Regions from separate parts of the Anaerosporomusa subterranea genome, predicted to be linked through region 2. Evidence: riboswitches for the same ligand, from Rfam matches in the RefSeq annotation. Region 2 holds a riboswitch; the other holds the start of a gene.
The links. Region 2 has a riboswitch for S-adenosylmethionine ahead of AXX12_RS15615 (methionine ABC transporter ATP-binding protein). Riboswitches for the same ligand answer to the same signal wherever they lie in the genome.
Positions count from the first base shown of each region.

Region 1 (7,766 bases), on a different contig from region 2:
GCTTGGCGTCGATCCAACTGAGGCTAACTGCATGCGCCGTCCGCCACGTCATCCAAAAGAAAGCGTCTTTTCACGCGGACTAAGCCGTAAAATCGCCAGCCGCGGAGCGCAAATCGGCTTCAGTACAATCTTGGTCTTTACTGGCATTTATCTATTGCGCAACGACCTGGCTTTAGCAAGAACAATGGCGTTTTGCACTTTGGTATTCTGCCAATTATTTCATGTTTTTGATTGCCGGTCTGAGAACTATACAATTTTCGAACTTGGCATGCTGACAAATCCCTATTTGTTGTTGGCAGTAGCAGCATCGACAATTATGCAGTTGTCTGTTATCTATGTGCCGTTTCTTAGCAATATTTTTGCAACCGTTCCGATGACAGCTTTTGATTGGTTGATTGTTCTCACAGTCGCTGGCTGGACATTTATTCTGTCGTTGCTAAAGCATATACTTCGGCTGGCCCGGGGATCTGTTAAGCCTGTGGCCGTCAAGATCCGCTAACCAAATTTTTATATCATTCTTTTCGCAAAAATGGAGGCTAATGATGAAATTTTCAAAATGGCATGGACTAGGCAACGATTTTATCTTTGTTAACGGCTTTGAAAAAGCCCCGATCAATTTGCAACAACTAGCTGAAACCCTCTGCGACAGACATTTCGGCATTGGCGCAGACGGTCTGGTGCTTGTGCTACCGTCGACGCAAGCTGATTTTAGAATGCAAATTTTTAACTCTGACGGCAGTGAAGCGCAAATGTGCGGCAACGCAACCCGCTGCTTTAGCCGCTATGTCCACACCAATGGTTTGACAAAGAAGAATGAACTAACAATTGAAACTCTCGCCGGTATAATCCATGCTCGCCTAGTTGGTGATGGCTCTGAAGTTAAAGTAAATCTTGGTGAACCTAAGCTTAAACGAAGTGAGATTCCTGTCAGCGGCGATTCTGCCTCCACGGCAATCAATGTTCCCATTACAATTAACGATATAACCTATAATGCGACCTGCGTGTCAACCGGCGTTCCGCATTGCGTTATTTTTGTGGATTCATTCCAGGGACTCGACTGGCAGAATATCGGCAAGAAGATTGAAATTCATCCGCTATTCCCAGAAAAAACAAATGTAGAATTCATTCAGGTTATTAACCGATCTGAGATGATCATGAAGGTTTGGGAAAGGGGCGCCGGAGTGACTTTGGCCTGTGGAACCGGCGCCAGCGCTTCTTTAGTTGCAGGAGTTTTGACTAACAAAACTGATCGTAAGGCCGTCGTTCACCTTGAAGGCGGTGATCTCCAAATTGAATGGGAAGAAGCCACTGGTCACGTGTTAATGACTGGTCCTGCTGTCGAATCTTTTGTTGGCGATATTTCCATTGAAAACTCTGTAGCGACTGATTGAATTATTTGTCGCGGGGGGGCATTATGAAAAAAATTGTGGTTTGCGTTTTTTTGCTTTTGCTAATCGCTAGCCAAACACTGGCGATGTCTCCTGTTAATACGTTTATCATTCGTGATGCCCAAGAGTATGGTCGCCGCTTAGCATTTGAAAACTATTCGTCATTCATGACGCCATGGACGGCGTTTGAAGAGAAAGCACAAAGACTGAGCGAATTCACTGAGCAGGCTCAAATTTTCACACCATATATATTAGTTGCTGCAAATGCTCGGGAGAAAGCTCTCAGTAATCAACCTATTCTTCTCGAAAATAGCGAGAAGGCGCTTGCCCAATATAATGGTTATCTAGTCTTTAGTATCACTATCCATTCGCAAGACCCCTCTGCGCCGGTAAAGCTAAATGCAAAGCTAGTGCAAGATAAACAAACCCTTACCGCATACTACATATCTCCTCCAACTTATTCTCAATACAACGTTAATGGAAAAATACTGGCTAGTGCCCAATTCTATTTATATTTTGTTGACAAAACGCTCTTACGAAATCGCCCCGTTTTATTGTTGCTAACTGATGATACCAAGCATAATCGATCTTTTTTCTTTGATCTTGAAAAAGTACTCTAGAATATAATAATGCTATGCGAAGAGAGGAGTTTCCGGTGTTGAAAAGTATGACCGGCTTCGGCCGCGGCGAATTCATGGACAACCATCATCGCTTCACTGTGGAGATCAAAGCAGTCAATCATCGTTATAATGAAATTGTTATCCGTATGCCTAAAAATCTTAACTCCCTCGAGGATCGAATTCGGCGCCGCGTGGCAGATTCATTAGCCAGGGGGCGTATCGACGTTTATATCACACTAGATGAGTACGGGGGGAAGAAACGATCCTTAAGGGTTGACAAAGAATTGGCGATCGCTTACTATAAAGCATTAAGAGAGTTGGCCGATGTTCTAGATTTACCTGCAGATATCGCACTTAGGCAAATCGCTTCCTATCCGGATGTTCTCAAGTCGGAAGAGGTTGTGGAAGACGCCGAACAGCTATGGCCCAAACTATCGGTCGCCCTTGATAGCGCAGTCGATAATCTACTCAAAATGCGCACGAGGGAAGGTGCAAATATCGAAAAAGACCTATCACATCGTCTAGGCATTATCGCTAAACATGCTGCAGTTATCGAAGAGCGTGCTCCCCAAATCATCGAGGAATATAACGAACGACTTCTGGTGCGTCTGCGTGAAACGCTTTCGTTGCTTGGGAACCAACCTGATGAGGCGCGTGTGTTGCAGGAAGTTGCTTGCTTCGCCGAACGCACCAATTTTACAGAAGAGTTAGTCCGTCTAAACAGTCATTTTGATCAGTTCTATCGAACCATTGATTCCGATGAATCGGTTGGCCGAAAACTGGACTTTCTTTTGCAAGAAATCAATCGCGAGACGAATACGATTGCCTCTAAAGCAAACGATTTTACTGTCGCAAACCTTGTTGTTGAAATGAAAAGTGAACTGGAGAAGGTCAGAGAACAAATCCAAAACATAGAGTAATGTAGGCTGCAGTTCGAATAAGAGTAGGAGGTTTTTATTAATGGATATCAAACTCATCAACATCGGTTTCGGCAATATCGTCTCCGCCAATCGGATCATATCAATCGTGAGTCCGGAATCGGCTCCCATCAAGCGCATTATCCAAGAAGCACGCGATCGGGGCATGCTGATCGACGCAACCTATGGACGCAGAACCCGCGCGGTCATCATTGCTGATAGTGATCATGTCATTCTTTCGGCTGTGCAACCAGAGACGGTTGCCCATCGGTTAGTCAGCAAAGATGTCAGCGACGATGCTGCAGAATAAACAGTAAAATTATATCTGATAGAAGGAGTCTATATGATGGCGCGGCAGGGAATATTAGTCGTACTTTCCGGCCCTTCCGGGACCGGGAAGGGGACAATATGCAAAGAATTGCTGCAGAACTATCCTAACCTGCACTATTCTGTTTCAGCTACAACACGGTCGCCTCGCCCAGGTGAAATAAACGGTGTTAATTACTGGTTTGTTTCCGAGGCAGACTTCAAATCGATGGCTGCCAATGATGAACTTCTGGAGTGGGCCGAGGTTTATGGGCGATTCTATGGCACGCCCATAAAGTATGTTAAGGAACAACTACAAAGTGGCCTAGATGTTATTCTCGAGATTGATATTCAAGGTGCTATGCAGGTTAAAGATAAATTTCCGCAAGGAGTATTTGTCTTTATTGTTCCGCCTTCAATTAATGAACTGGAAACGCGGATACATAAGCGGGGGACTGAAACGCAAGACCTCATTGATTTGCGTTTGAGTTGCGTATATCAGGAACTCTCGTTTATTTACAATTACCAATATGTTGTTGTCAATGATGAAGTGCCGGAGGCAGTCAGGAAAATTGCCGCTATCGTTGAAGCTGAAAAGTGCCTTGTTGCACGTAATAAGGAAATCGTTCACGAAATTGCCGGCAGGCAAATATCGCCTAAGGAGGCAGACTTATGATCCATCCTTCATTAGATGTGCTCGTCAACAAAGTGGATAGCAAATACACACTCGTAGTCCTAACCGCTAAACGAGCACGCGAAATCATGAGCGGGGAAGCAACAACGGCCGACAGCAAATCCAATAAACCTGTCACGTTAGCGTTGGAAGAGATTATTCAAAATCATGTTTCCTTTGAACGAACGAAAGTCGGCATTAAATAGGAGGATCGCAAGTGCTAGCAGGGAAAAACGTTGTTATTGGCGTGACTGGCGGCATTGCCGCATATAAAGCTGTTGAAATTGTCAGTTTGTTAAGAAAGGCTGGCGCCAGTGTGCATGTTATTATGACACAGGCCTCAGCCCAATTTGTCACTCCGTTAACATTTCGTGAAATGAGCGGCAATCCGGTTGCTGTTAGTATGTGGGATGAGCCAAAGCAATGGCATGTAGCTCATATTGCACTGGCAACTCTAGCAGATATCATGGTCATCGCACCAGCAACGGCCAATATCATTGGTAAGATTGCCAATGGAATTGCTGATGATATGCTTTCTACTACGGTTATGGCCACCCAAGCGCCGATTCTCTTGGCTCCCGCTATGAATACACACATGTATCAGAACCCCATTGTCCAAAACAACCTGAGCAAACTCGCAAATCTCGGGTATTATTTTGTCGATCCCGAATCCGGTTTGTTGGCTTGCGGCACCGAAGGTCCTGGACGACTGGCAGCCCCTGGACGAATTGTAGATGAAATTGCGGCCGTGCTTTCCTCTCGCGGAATACTCAAAGATAAGAAGGTAATCGTCACCGCAGGAGGAACGCGAGAACCAATTGACCCGGTACGCTTTGTTGGAAACCGATCAAGCGGAAAAATGGGCTATGCGATTGCAAAAGCGGCAGCTAAAATGGGAGCTAATGTTGTTCTGATATCTGGCCCTGTTTCCTTACCTACGCCGCAAGGAGTTAGGCGGATTGATGTCGAAACAGCAGCAGCGATGCGGGATGCTGTATTGTCTGAATATGATGACTCAAACATCGTGATCAAGGCAGCTGCTGTCGCCGATTATCGTCCCAAACAGGCTGCAGTGCATAAAATAAAAAAAACCGGCGATAGTTTGGTTTTAGAGTTAGAGAAAAATCCTGACATTCTCTCTGAGCTTGGCCAACACAAACAAAAGCAGGTTTTAGTTGGTTTTGCAGCAGAGACGCAAGATTTATTGCTACACGCTCAGGAAAAATTAACTCGCAAAAATTTAGACATGATTGTGGCTAATGATGTGACATTACCAGGCGCAGGCTTTAACACAGATACGAATATTGCTAAGTTGATTTTCCGTGATGGACATATAGAGGATTTACCTCTGATGTCGAAAGATGAGGTTGCACTAGTAATTTTGAATAAAGTTTCTCAACTCTTATAAAATATTTGCTAAAAACCTGTTGCATTTTATGCCCTTATCCCGTAGAATAATCATGGTGAAAATTACATAGTACTACTCATCAAGAGTTGGTGGAGGGACAGGCCCGATGAAACCGCGGCAACCATTTGAGCATTCTCAAAACGGTGCCAAGTCCTGCGGAATAGCCGCAAGATGGGAGAGAATAACACCCTCTCTTGAGGGAGTTTTTTTTTACTGTGAAAGGATAGTAATTAGGAGGTATATATCTATGCGTAGACTTTTTACTTCAGAGTCGGTTACTGAAGGACATCCTGACAAAATCGCCGACCAAATCTCGGATAGTGTACTTGACGCCATACTGGCGCAAGATCCTTATGCCCGTGTAGCATGCGAAACGCTGATCACCACTGGTTTAGTCCATGTTGTCGGTGAAATCACCACCAACTGCTATGTCGATATCCCCAAAATTGTTCGACACACGATTCGCGATATCGGATACACTCGTGCCAAGTATGGTTTTGACAGTGAGACCTGCGGTGTAATAACTTCCATTGATGAACAATCTGCTGATATTGCTTTAGGAGTTAACAAATCGTTTGAAGCGAAAAAAGGCGAACTCGAAACAGTTGAATCCATTGGCGCCGGCGACCAAGGCATGATGTTTGGTTTTGCGACAAATGAAACGCCTGAATATATGCCTTTGCCCATTTCCCTAGCGCATAAGCTTGCGCACCGTTTATCTGAAGTTCGCAAGAACGGAAAGATGAATTATTTGCGTCCTGATGGAAAAACTCAAGTCACCGTCGAATATGAAGAGGGCAAACCAGTCCGGGTTGATACCATTGTCATATCTTCTCAGCATAGTCCTGACGTGGAAGGGATACAAATTAACAACGATATTATTGAACACGTTATCAAACCGATCGTACCGGCACATTTACTTGATGAAAATACGAAATACTATATTAATCCAACCGGACGTTTTGTTGTTGGCGGACCACAAGGCGATTCTGGGCTTACAGGCAGAAAGATCATTGTTGACACCTATGGTGGCATGGCTCGTCATGGCGGCGGTGCCTTTTCAGGAAAAGATCCTACAAAGGTTGATCGCTCGGCGGCGTATGCGGCGCGCTATGTTGCTAAAAATGTAGTAGCCGCTGGATTGGCTGATAAATGTGAAATTCAGCTCGCCTATGCTATCGGCATTGCCAAGCCAGTTTCCGTATTAGTGGAAACTTTTGGCACAGCCAAGGTTGACGAAGCGCTGATCTCTCAGTTGGTCCAAAAGCATTTTGACCTGCGACCTGCCGCAATCATCCAATCACTTGATTTGAGACGTCCGATTTACCGTCAGACTGCTGCGTATGGCCACTTTGGTCGGGTTGATGTAGACCTGCCTTGGGAGAGAACAGATAAAGCAACTCTGCTCCGCACTGATGCAGGGATCAAGTAATACTCATAAGATTTCACAAAAGGACGATACTACGCTTGTAGTACCGTCCTTTTATTTCCGCACTCATTAGGCAGCCTTGTTTTGCGGTGAAAACATTAAAATCGGGCTATACTACAACAGTTGGCACTATTCACGATAAGAAGGGAGGGTAGTGAGACGAAATGAAGACACGAGACAAGACCACGAATTCTGTGTACCGGATCGGCGGTCTTATGGGTGAACATTGCGTTGACCGCATCGAGCATACTCTATCTCATCTTGATGGTGTAAGCCATGTAAACGTGGATCAGACTAATAAGCAGGTATCTGTAGAATATGACCCCAACATGGTTAAAAGTGGATATATCGAAGAAACGCTACAGACACTTGGCTACTCCATCAGGGAATAGGAGTTGATTTTATGTTCATGCGTTTCAAACCGCCAGGAAAACAGAGATTTAAACATTATTATAAACGCCCGGCCATGGAGGCTGCAGAGGAATGGGATGTTAGCCCATACGCCGGTTCAAGTTGTTTGGATGACTGCTCGCTGAGAGAAATATTGCATCCCTATTCGGAAAAAATGCATATTCGATAGCTGGTTTGGGCTCCGCTAATGGCGGAGCCCAAACCAGTTTATGACTAACTTCGACATTCTTCAAACATGGATGAAGAGGATTTTGGCTTTCTACAGCCAATGTAGTATAATAGCATTATTTAAGGATAAAGGAACACTTCATGAAAATTGGCGAGATCATAATCAATGTGCCTACGCGCTCCTTGCAGCAGGCATTCAGCTATATAATACCACCTGAGCTTGACTTTCTCGCACCAGGCTGGCGAGTTATTGTTCCTTTTGGCAATAGAGAGGCTGAGGGTTTTATTATTGCAACCCGCGATGGCGATCCGGCGGAATTAAAACAAGTAAAGACGGCGCTCGATAATTTTCCTTGGTTTGATGACTCGATGTTACAATTGGCACAATGGCTATCAGACTATTATCTCTGTACTCTTGCTGAAGCCTTACGATTATTCGTACCAGG
Region 1 is NZ_LSGP01000013.1:340,018-347,783, reverse strand. It holds gene AXX12_RS05275 (calcium-transporting P-type ATPase, PMR1-type) at 1-499, shown strand, start outside; gene dapF (diaminopimelate epimerase) at 543-1,391, shown strand; gene AXX12_RS05265 (hypothetical protein) at 1,415-2,008, shown strand; gene AXX12_RS05260 (YicC/YloC family endoribonuclease) at 2,044-2,928, shown strand; gene remA (extracellular matrix/biofilm regulator RemA) at 2,969-3,235, shown strand; gene gmk (guanylate kinase) at 3,272-3,907, shown strand; gene rpoZ (DNA-directed RNA polymerase subunit omega) at 3,904-4,110, shown strand; gene coaBC (bifunctional phosphopantothenoylcysteine decarboxylase/phosphopantothenate--cysteine ligase CoaBC) at 4,122-5,312, shown strand; SAM riboswitch class I at 5,386-5,490, shown strand; gene metK (methionine adenosyltransferase) at 5,560-6,744, shown strand; gene AXX12_RS05230 (heavy-metal-associated domain-containing protein) at 6,906-7,133, shown strand; gene AXX12_RS19195 (hypothetical protein) at 7,145-7,321, shown strand; gene priA (primosomal protein N') at 7,462-7,766, shown strand, end outside.
Region 1: it holds a riboswitch for S-adenosylmethionine, as region 2 does, so the genes downstream of both, metK (methionine adenosyltransferase) here and AXX12_RS15615 (methionine ABC transporter ATP-binding protein) in region 2, are expected to answer to the same signal.

Region 2 (7,766 bases):
GCAAGTAACCGCAGGAGCAACAACGCAGATGGGCGTTTTGCAACAGCCTCTATTAATTCAAATCATCTGCTTGGCGCAGCAGGCTAAGTTCCTTTGAATCGGCCATGCCGGCAGGGTGATGATGATAGCGGACTAAATTGATGACCTGTTCTTCGGTTCCGGCTTGTCGCAGCAGTTTGGCGCCAATTTCTGGATGGTTCGCACTTACATAGAACGCATGGCGTAAGTTTTCCCAAGCACCGCCTCGTCCCTGTTTGCCCCACTTTTGAGCAAATCCGCTACCGAACACAGCCCTGCTGATAACAGCCATGATCTTATCGCTGGTGCTGACATCGCCTCGCCTGCGCCCAACATCATGTAACAGAGCTGCTTTGATCAAAACCGGCTGGTTAACTTCGCGCAGTCCACCAGCCAGCTCTGCTACAGTGTTTGCCACATTAAGACAATGCCGTTGATCTGGAAGGCTCATCTGCCTAAACAGCTCAAGTTCTGACTGAGTGAGATGCTTGGCGACAAAAGCCGCATCTTGCGGTGTAACTTCAGCCCGTATCGCTGATAACACTTGTTTAACGCGTCGCATTTACTCACCTATATACAGCAATTCCCGAAAACCGCGTTGACGTTGATTCTGTTCTGCCTTTGCTCTTAATTCAGCGATCGGTGAGAGTTCAACAACTGCGCCATCTTCGCGTAGTCGCCTAGTTGCTGCGATTGCCTCAAGTAGTTTTCCCTCTTGCCAACTTACATAAACGTCGCGCATGCCCTCTTGCTGATTGAGACCTTGCCGGTTAAGCGCCAGCAATAACCGCTCAATGCCCATTGCAAAGCCTGTGGCCGGACACTCCAGACCAAACGAAGCCAGCATGCGATCATAGCGTCCGCCGCCGCAGAAGGGGAACCCTAGTCCGGGAGTATATCCTTCAAACACCATGCCGGTGTAGTAATCGAAGTCACGAATAATGCCTAAGTCGAACGAAACATATTGCTGCAAACCATACGCGTGCAGCAATTCGAAAATAGCTTCCAAATTGTCGAGAGCGGCTCGGCTCGCAAAGTTAGTCACAAGGTCTCTAGCCGCGCTCAGTGCTTCCCGTCCACCACTCAAAAGTGGTATCTGACAAATTGCCGCTTGCTTTTCATTAGTCAGTCCACTCAGCTTCGTAGTGCGCTCGAGTCCCACTAAATCCCTTTTCACCAGACATTGTTTAATTTCTTGGCGTTCTTGCTCACTCAAGCCACCATCAGCCATGATACCGTTGATAAAATCCACCTGTCCCAGGCAAATGCGGAAATCGCGCAACCCGGCTGCAAGAGCGGCAGAAATAGCCAAGCCGATGACTTCAGCGTCAGCAGAAGGCTCAGATGCTCCCATCAACTCCACTCCAGCCTGGTGAAACTCGCATTGCCTGCCGGCTTGCGCTTCTTCATGGCGAAATACGTTTGTCAGATAAAACAGCCGCAACGGCAACGGCTTTTCCCGCAGCCGAGTCGCAGCCAATCTGGCAATTGGTATGGTCATTTCCGGTCGTAGCGCCAGTATTCGATTGCTACGATCAAAAAGGACAAACATTTGCTCAGACAGGTCTAAGCCCGTTCCGGTTGTTAAGGTCTGGAGATATTCCATTGTTGGAGTAACTACTTCCTCATAACCCCAAGAACCGAACTGGGTTGCCAACTTTTCCTCCAACACGCGTTTACCTCTGGCCTCAGCGGGCAAAAAGTCCTTAGTGCCATAGGGAATCTTGATTGCCGGCTCATTTGGTTTCATTGTCTCCTCCTTGCGCGAGTTGTTCCTCCAGACGCGTTAGCACGATATTATATCCGTCAGCGCCATAGTACAAACAGCGTTTAACACGACTAATTGTCGCTGTGCTTGCACCTGTTCGTTCGACAATTTCTTCATAGGTGTGACGCCGTTTTAACATACCCGCCACCTCAAGTCGCTGCGCTAGAGCCTTAATTTCACCAATGGTACAAACGTCTTCGAAAAATTGGTAACACTCTTCTTCTGTACGCAACAGCAAGATCGCCTTTACCAACTGATCGGTCAGTTCATCTTTCAGCTTTGGGTTTACCGTCATGACAGAATCCTCCTTTGTCTACACATATAACGCTAATTCGCCAATCATAACCATTTCCCTGCTTTACTTCTTTTATTCTTTACAAAGAGAAAATATAACAGAATAAGAGAACCGCTGTGGCGTCTTTGGGATATGGGCGAAACGATTTAGCGGTTAAAGCGTGCACTAAGATCGCTAGCGGCGCAAAGATAGTTATTATTCCGCTTTGCGGCGCTTGCGCCCTTCGCGGGCTTCGCGCTAACGACTTCTACGGTTATAGTTTCTGGACATTATAAAAAAGTATTGACTCCATATATTCAGTGTGCTAATATATATTTCATCAACTTCACACATTACCCATTCATCATGAGTTAGCTGAGGGACTGGCCCGATGACGCTGCGGCAACCATCGCTTTTGCGAAACGGTGCCAATTCCAACAGGAGTAATCCTGAGAGATGAGGGGAGACGGTATGTCTGCGTACCTCTTCACTCAGTGAAGAGGTTTTTGTTTTTTGTAGAAAGGAGAACAGCCTATGATTAACCTAAGTGGCATTGTAAAAACTTATCCGGGATCGTCGGGGCCGGTTCACGCGCTTAAAGGGGTCAGCATCCAGGTAAACAGCGGAGAAATATTCGGCGTCATCGGCAAAAGCGGCGCTGGTAAAAGTACGCTCATCCGTTGCATTAATATGCTGGAAAAGCCGACTGTTGGTACAGTCGTCGTGGATGGTCAGGAACTTTCATCCATGTCTGAAAGAGATTTGCGGGATGCCCGTAAGAAAATTGGCATGATTTTTCAGCACTTCAATCTATTGTCTTCACGTACGGTGTATGACAATATCGCTTTTCCGCTGGAATTAGTCGGCTGGGATAAGAAAAAGATTGAAGACGCGGTTTTACCTTTGTTAGATCTGGTCGGACTTAGCGACAAACGCAATCAATATCCTTCCCAACTAAGTGGCGGTCAAAAGCAGCGTGTCGGCATCGCCAGAGCGCTGGCAAGCCGGCCAAAGGTGCTGTTATGCGATGAAGCCACCTCTGCGCTTGATCCTCAGACCACACAGTCGATCCTGGAATTGCTAAAAGATATCAATAAAAGGCTTGGATTAACCATTGTCTTGATTACCCACGAAATGCAAGTCATTAAACAAATTTGCGACCGGGTTGCTGTGATCGAGAACGGTGTAATCATCGAACAAGGGCCTGTCATCGATTTGTTCGCCAAGCCAGAGACTACCACTACCCGCGAATTCATCCGGACGATTATCAACTATGATTTACCGGATATTTTCAAAGATACGGCCTTCTCGCCGGTTCCCTTGACAGACAGTCACTTAATCGTTCGCGTATCGTTTCTGGGAAAGGCCGCGAAAGAGCCGATCATCGCCTCCCTGATTCGCCACTGCAACGTCGATGTCAGTATTTTGTTTGGCAACATTGACCACATTCAGAACATACCGTTTGGAACATTAATCATTGAAGTAACTGGTGACACAACCTCAATGCAAAGCGCTCTAAACTATTTAGAAGCAAGAGAATTAGGAGTGGAGGTGATTGGCTATGTCAAACGAGATGCTCTTGCTATTAGCTGAATCACTGCTTGAAACGATATATATGGTTGGCGTCTCATCCTTCATCGCTACCTTGGTTGGCCTGCCGCTGGGAATAATCTTAGTGACAACTGCCCGCGGCCATATCCTGGAAAATATCGCACTCAACCGAACATTAGGCGCAATCGCTAACGCCGCCCGTTCCACTCCATTCATCATCCTAATGGTTGCGATTATTCCTTTAACCCGGTTGCTCGCCGGAACCTCGATCGGCACCAATGCCGCCATTGTGCCACTAAGTTTAGCGGCTATACCGTTTGTTGCGAGAATTATTGAGTCCGCACTGCAGGAAGTTGATCGCGGAGTAATTGAAGCAGCACAGGCGATGGGCGCGTCACCGACTCAGATTATCATCAAAGTTCTAGTCCCAGAAGCGCTGCCCGCAATTATTCTCGGTCTTACTCTCACGATTATTAATCTAATCGGTCATTCGGCCATGGCGGGCGCCATCGGTGGCGGCGGACTGGGCGATCTGGCCATCCGCTATGGCTATCAGCGTTTCCGGGCCGACGTTATGCTCATCACTGTCATTATCTTGATTGCTCAGGTTCAGATTGTACAATCCTGCGGTGATGCACTCGCCAAGAAGTTTAGGAAATAAGAAAAACGCTGCCACGGTCTTTGAGAACGAAAGAACGGTTTTTGGGCCGCGAAAACGCGAAAGGCGCTGCGTGTCTTTCGCGTTTTCGCGGCCAATCACTTTCACCGAGCGCAAAGGGATTGTGTTAAAATGGAGGATTATTAAAAATGAAAAAACTTTCCGTATTACTTCTTGTCGTATTTGCCGCCACTGTGTTCGCGGGTTGCGGCGGCGCCAAACAAGACGCGTCGAAAGCCAGCTCGATCAAAGTAGGCGTCACAGCAGGTCCGCATGCCGAGATCATGGATGTAGTGAAGAAAATCGCCGAAAAAGACGGCCTCAAGATTCAGGTCGTTGAATTTAATGATTACATTCAGCCCAATGTTGCTTTGAACCAAGGCGACATTGATGTAAACAGTTTCCAACATGAGCCGTATCTTGACAACATTGTTAAAGATCGCAAATTTGAACTTGTTTCCATTGCCAAGACTGTAATCTTCCCCATGGGACTGTATTCAAAAAAAGTGAAGAACCTGACTGAGATTAAGCCTGGCTCGGTTGTCGCCATCCCTAATGACCCGACGAACGGCGGCCGCGCATTGGCTCTGCTCGAAAGGCACGGAATGCTCAAACTCAAGCCTGGTCTTGGTCATAAAGCCACTGCCGCTGATATTCTAGAAAATCCGAAAAACCTGAAAATCAAAGAACTCGACGCTGCGCAATTGCCCCGTTCTATCGCCGACGTGGACTTGGCTGCAGTCAATACAAACTACGCCATCGCGGCTGGCATGGTTCCGGTTAAAGATGCCATTGCTCTTGAGGACGGCAACTCCCCTTACGCCAATCTGATTGTTGCGCGCATTAAAGACAAAGACAACCCAGCTTTCCAGAAATTAATCAAGGCCTATCAAACTGAAGAAGTCAGAAAGTTCATTCTCGATCACTTCAAAGGGTCTGTTATCGCAGCTTGGTAAGTTATATACTGTATACTTGTCCAGTCGCTTGAAAATTCAAACAACTCGTGTTATACTGTAATCAGAACAGAGGGAAAAGAAGCAGTTGGGCTCTCCGACAGGGAGCGATGGAGGTGATTCCATTGAAGGACGAAGGCGATTACCACCCGACAAGAAAATTCAGCGAGTTTTCTGTCGGTCAATGGAAGCCTTGCGACAATTGCATAGTCTAAGTATCACACATGTCATGACATGTTATGAACACAATCTAAATTGTGTAAGCAGCCGGCAAAACCCGGCTGCTTTTTCGTACGTTGATAAAGCCCCATCTACGTTGTTGACCTCGCAAACCCATTGCTAGCGTACCCTCTTGTACGCGTCGCTGCTGGATTCGCGAGGCCGCCTAGTATATGGGGCTTTCTAAACGCCCTTGTAAAAATATAAGGTTGATTTTTGCCACGGATAAAACCAGGCAAGTTTCTGCACGCTATAGATAGGGAGGTGACAAAAATGGCCGATCAGAATTTATCTATTAGTCAGCCTACGTTGGTTGCGGCATGGAACGAAAATTTACCGTTTCAGCTCCATCAGACAGATTCCTTTAGCGTGCGCGGCGATGCAGCTGATTCACAAGCGCTAAACATCCATGTTGACACAGCTGGTCATACAAAGTATAGCTTTGATTTCAAATGCACCTACCTTGACGACCGGTCTGTGCGAGTTGATTTAATTGATGTGGAAAAAGACGATGAATCAATAGATGAACGCACAACTATCGTCCAGGATCTAGTCGAAGATTATGTCCGTCATATCCACGAATGCGCTCAAGCAGTGCAATCCATCACTCACGATTGAGCCTGAGAACGGAGGAAAACCTATGAAAAAGCAGACAAGCCTCAACCCAGACAAAAATTTGATAAACACGGTGGATGAATTAAGCGTGCGGCCAACCAACAGTCACCAGGCCCAACAAATTCAGCAAGATCGCCGTGACAGGCGTAATGAAACCTTAAAAAATTCTTAACAGTTGCAAGAGGAGGAAACGCTATGACAAAACCCGAAGCATATCCCGTAGACCAATCCCCTGGACCAACGCGCGAAAAGAATGATGACAAAAATATGCCTGAACCCTTATCCGGGTCAAAAGAGGTTAAGAATAGAAACCACAAGGGCCAACGCCATGGCGGCCAAGGTTTCTAATGTGAAAGAGAAAATCGTCAATAAGTAACGCAAATTTGCGTTACTTATTGACGATTCCATAGAAGAATGTTTCAGTAACACGCTCGGCAGCTGCTTCGGCATCCTCTCCTACATACTTCTGGAATGCCATCATTGCAATAACGCTGAACATGCCATGGGCGGTGACAACAGTATCGCAGGGTCGGATAACTCCGGTTGCAATACCTTCGGTAAGCACCTGCTCGATAGAGCCAATCGTCCGTTTGAAGAAGCTATGGTATTTATCACGCATTTCGGCACTAATGTGAGAATATCCGTCATTGCCAAAACCGCGCATCTCGTGCATCAGCACCCGCCACAGGTCGCCATGCTTTGTGTAGAAAGACAGAATCAGCGTAACTAATCGTCTCAGCTTATCAAGCGGCTCTGTATCGGCCGTTACCGCCCGCTCTAGATCTGCCTCAAAGGGCTGACTGATTTCCTGGGTCAAGGTATAAAAAAGCTGCTCCTTATTCACAAAATAGTTGTATACTGTTCCCTTGCCAGTATCAGCTATCGCAATAATCTCATCAATTGTTGTACGATGGAATCCTTTACGGGAAAACACAATATAAGCAGCATCAAGTATTTGCCGCCGCTTGCTGCCAAAATTCTCTGAATGAGCAGAATCGCGTACTAAAGCCATGACTGCCTCCAACATGATATGTAATACGAGCATATAGAAATATTATAGATTACTCCAGCAATAAAGCCAAGATAATAATGACATTAGCCGACGAAAAGGCTTGCCACCCAATACGGAGCTGGCAAGTGCATCCCGGCAAATTGTATCTTGCTGACCGCCTGATAGGCGGGATTGCCGAATCCAACGCGCCCACACCCATGCTCGCCGCATCCATGTTTCTCCAGGCCCTGTTACCGTTATAAAGATTCACATGGAATAAACATCCACCAGTCGATGGATATTTATTCCATGTGAATGGACACTTTAACCGCAAGCGTCTAAAAAGACAGTGGATGGAAACAGTTACGCTTCCTGCCTCTTTGCCTAAAGAGGTGTTTTCCATTTCTAACTCAACCGTTTCTATTTACTTTTTTTACTTTTTTAATTTTGTTAAAATGGTTATAAGCATCCCCCATCGCTTTGGCTATTTTCTCCGGTTTTTCCCCGACACTAATCCTATAAAAATCATCCGCTAGCATCCACCCCAAGGATTCGGTAATCGCTAGCGCCGTCGCAGCTGCCACGACAGAACCAAACGGCGGATTCACCACCTTCAATAAATTTGAAACCACAAAACGCCCGGTGGTCGTAGCCAGACCGAGCCCTGCAATTGACTCAGCCATAGACCTCCCGATTGTAAGGTCAAACACTTCTCCCAA
Region 2 is NZ_LSGP01000025.1:136,969-144,734, forward strand. It holds gene AXX12_RS15600 (HD domain-containing protein) at 53-580, opposite strand; gene hisZ (ATP phosphoribosyltransferase regulatory subunit) at 581-1,768, opposite strand; gene AXX12_RS15610 (YerC/YecD family TrpR-related protein) at 1,755-2,081, opposite strand; SAM riboswitch class I at 2,419-2,523, shown strand; gene AXX12_RS15615 (methionine ABC transporter ATP-binding protein) at 2,595-3,653, shown strand; gene AXX12_RS15620 (methionine ABC transporter permease) at 3,622-4,272, shown strand; gene AXX12_RS15625 (MetQ/NlpA family ABC transporter substrate-binding protein) at 4,419-5,225, shown strand; gene AXX12_RS15630 (hypothetical protein) at 5,715-6,059, shown strand; gene AXX12_RS19660 (hypothetical protein) at 6,082-6,228, shown strand; gene AXX12_RS19075 (small acid-soluble spore protein P) at 6,252-6,404, shown strand; gene AXX12_RS15635 (TetR/AcrR family transcriptional regulator) at 6,445-7,068, opposite strand; gene AXX12_RS15640 (hypothetical protein) at 7,458-7,766, opposite strand, start outside.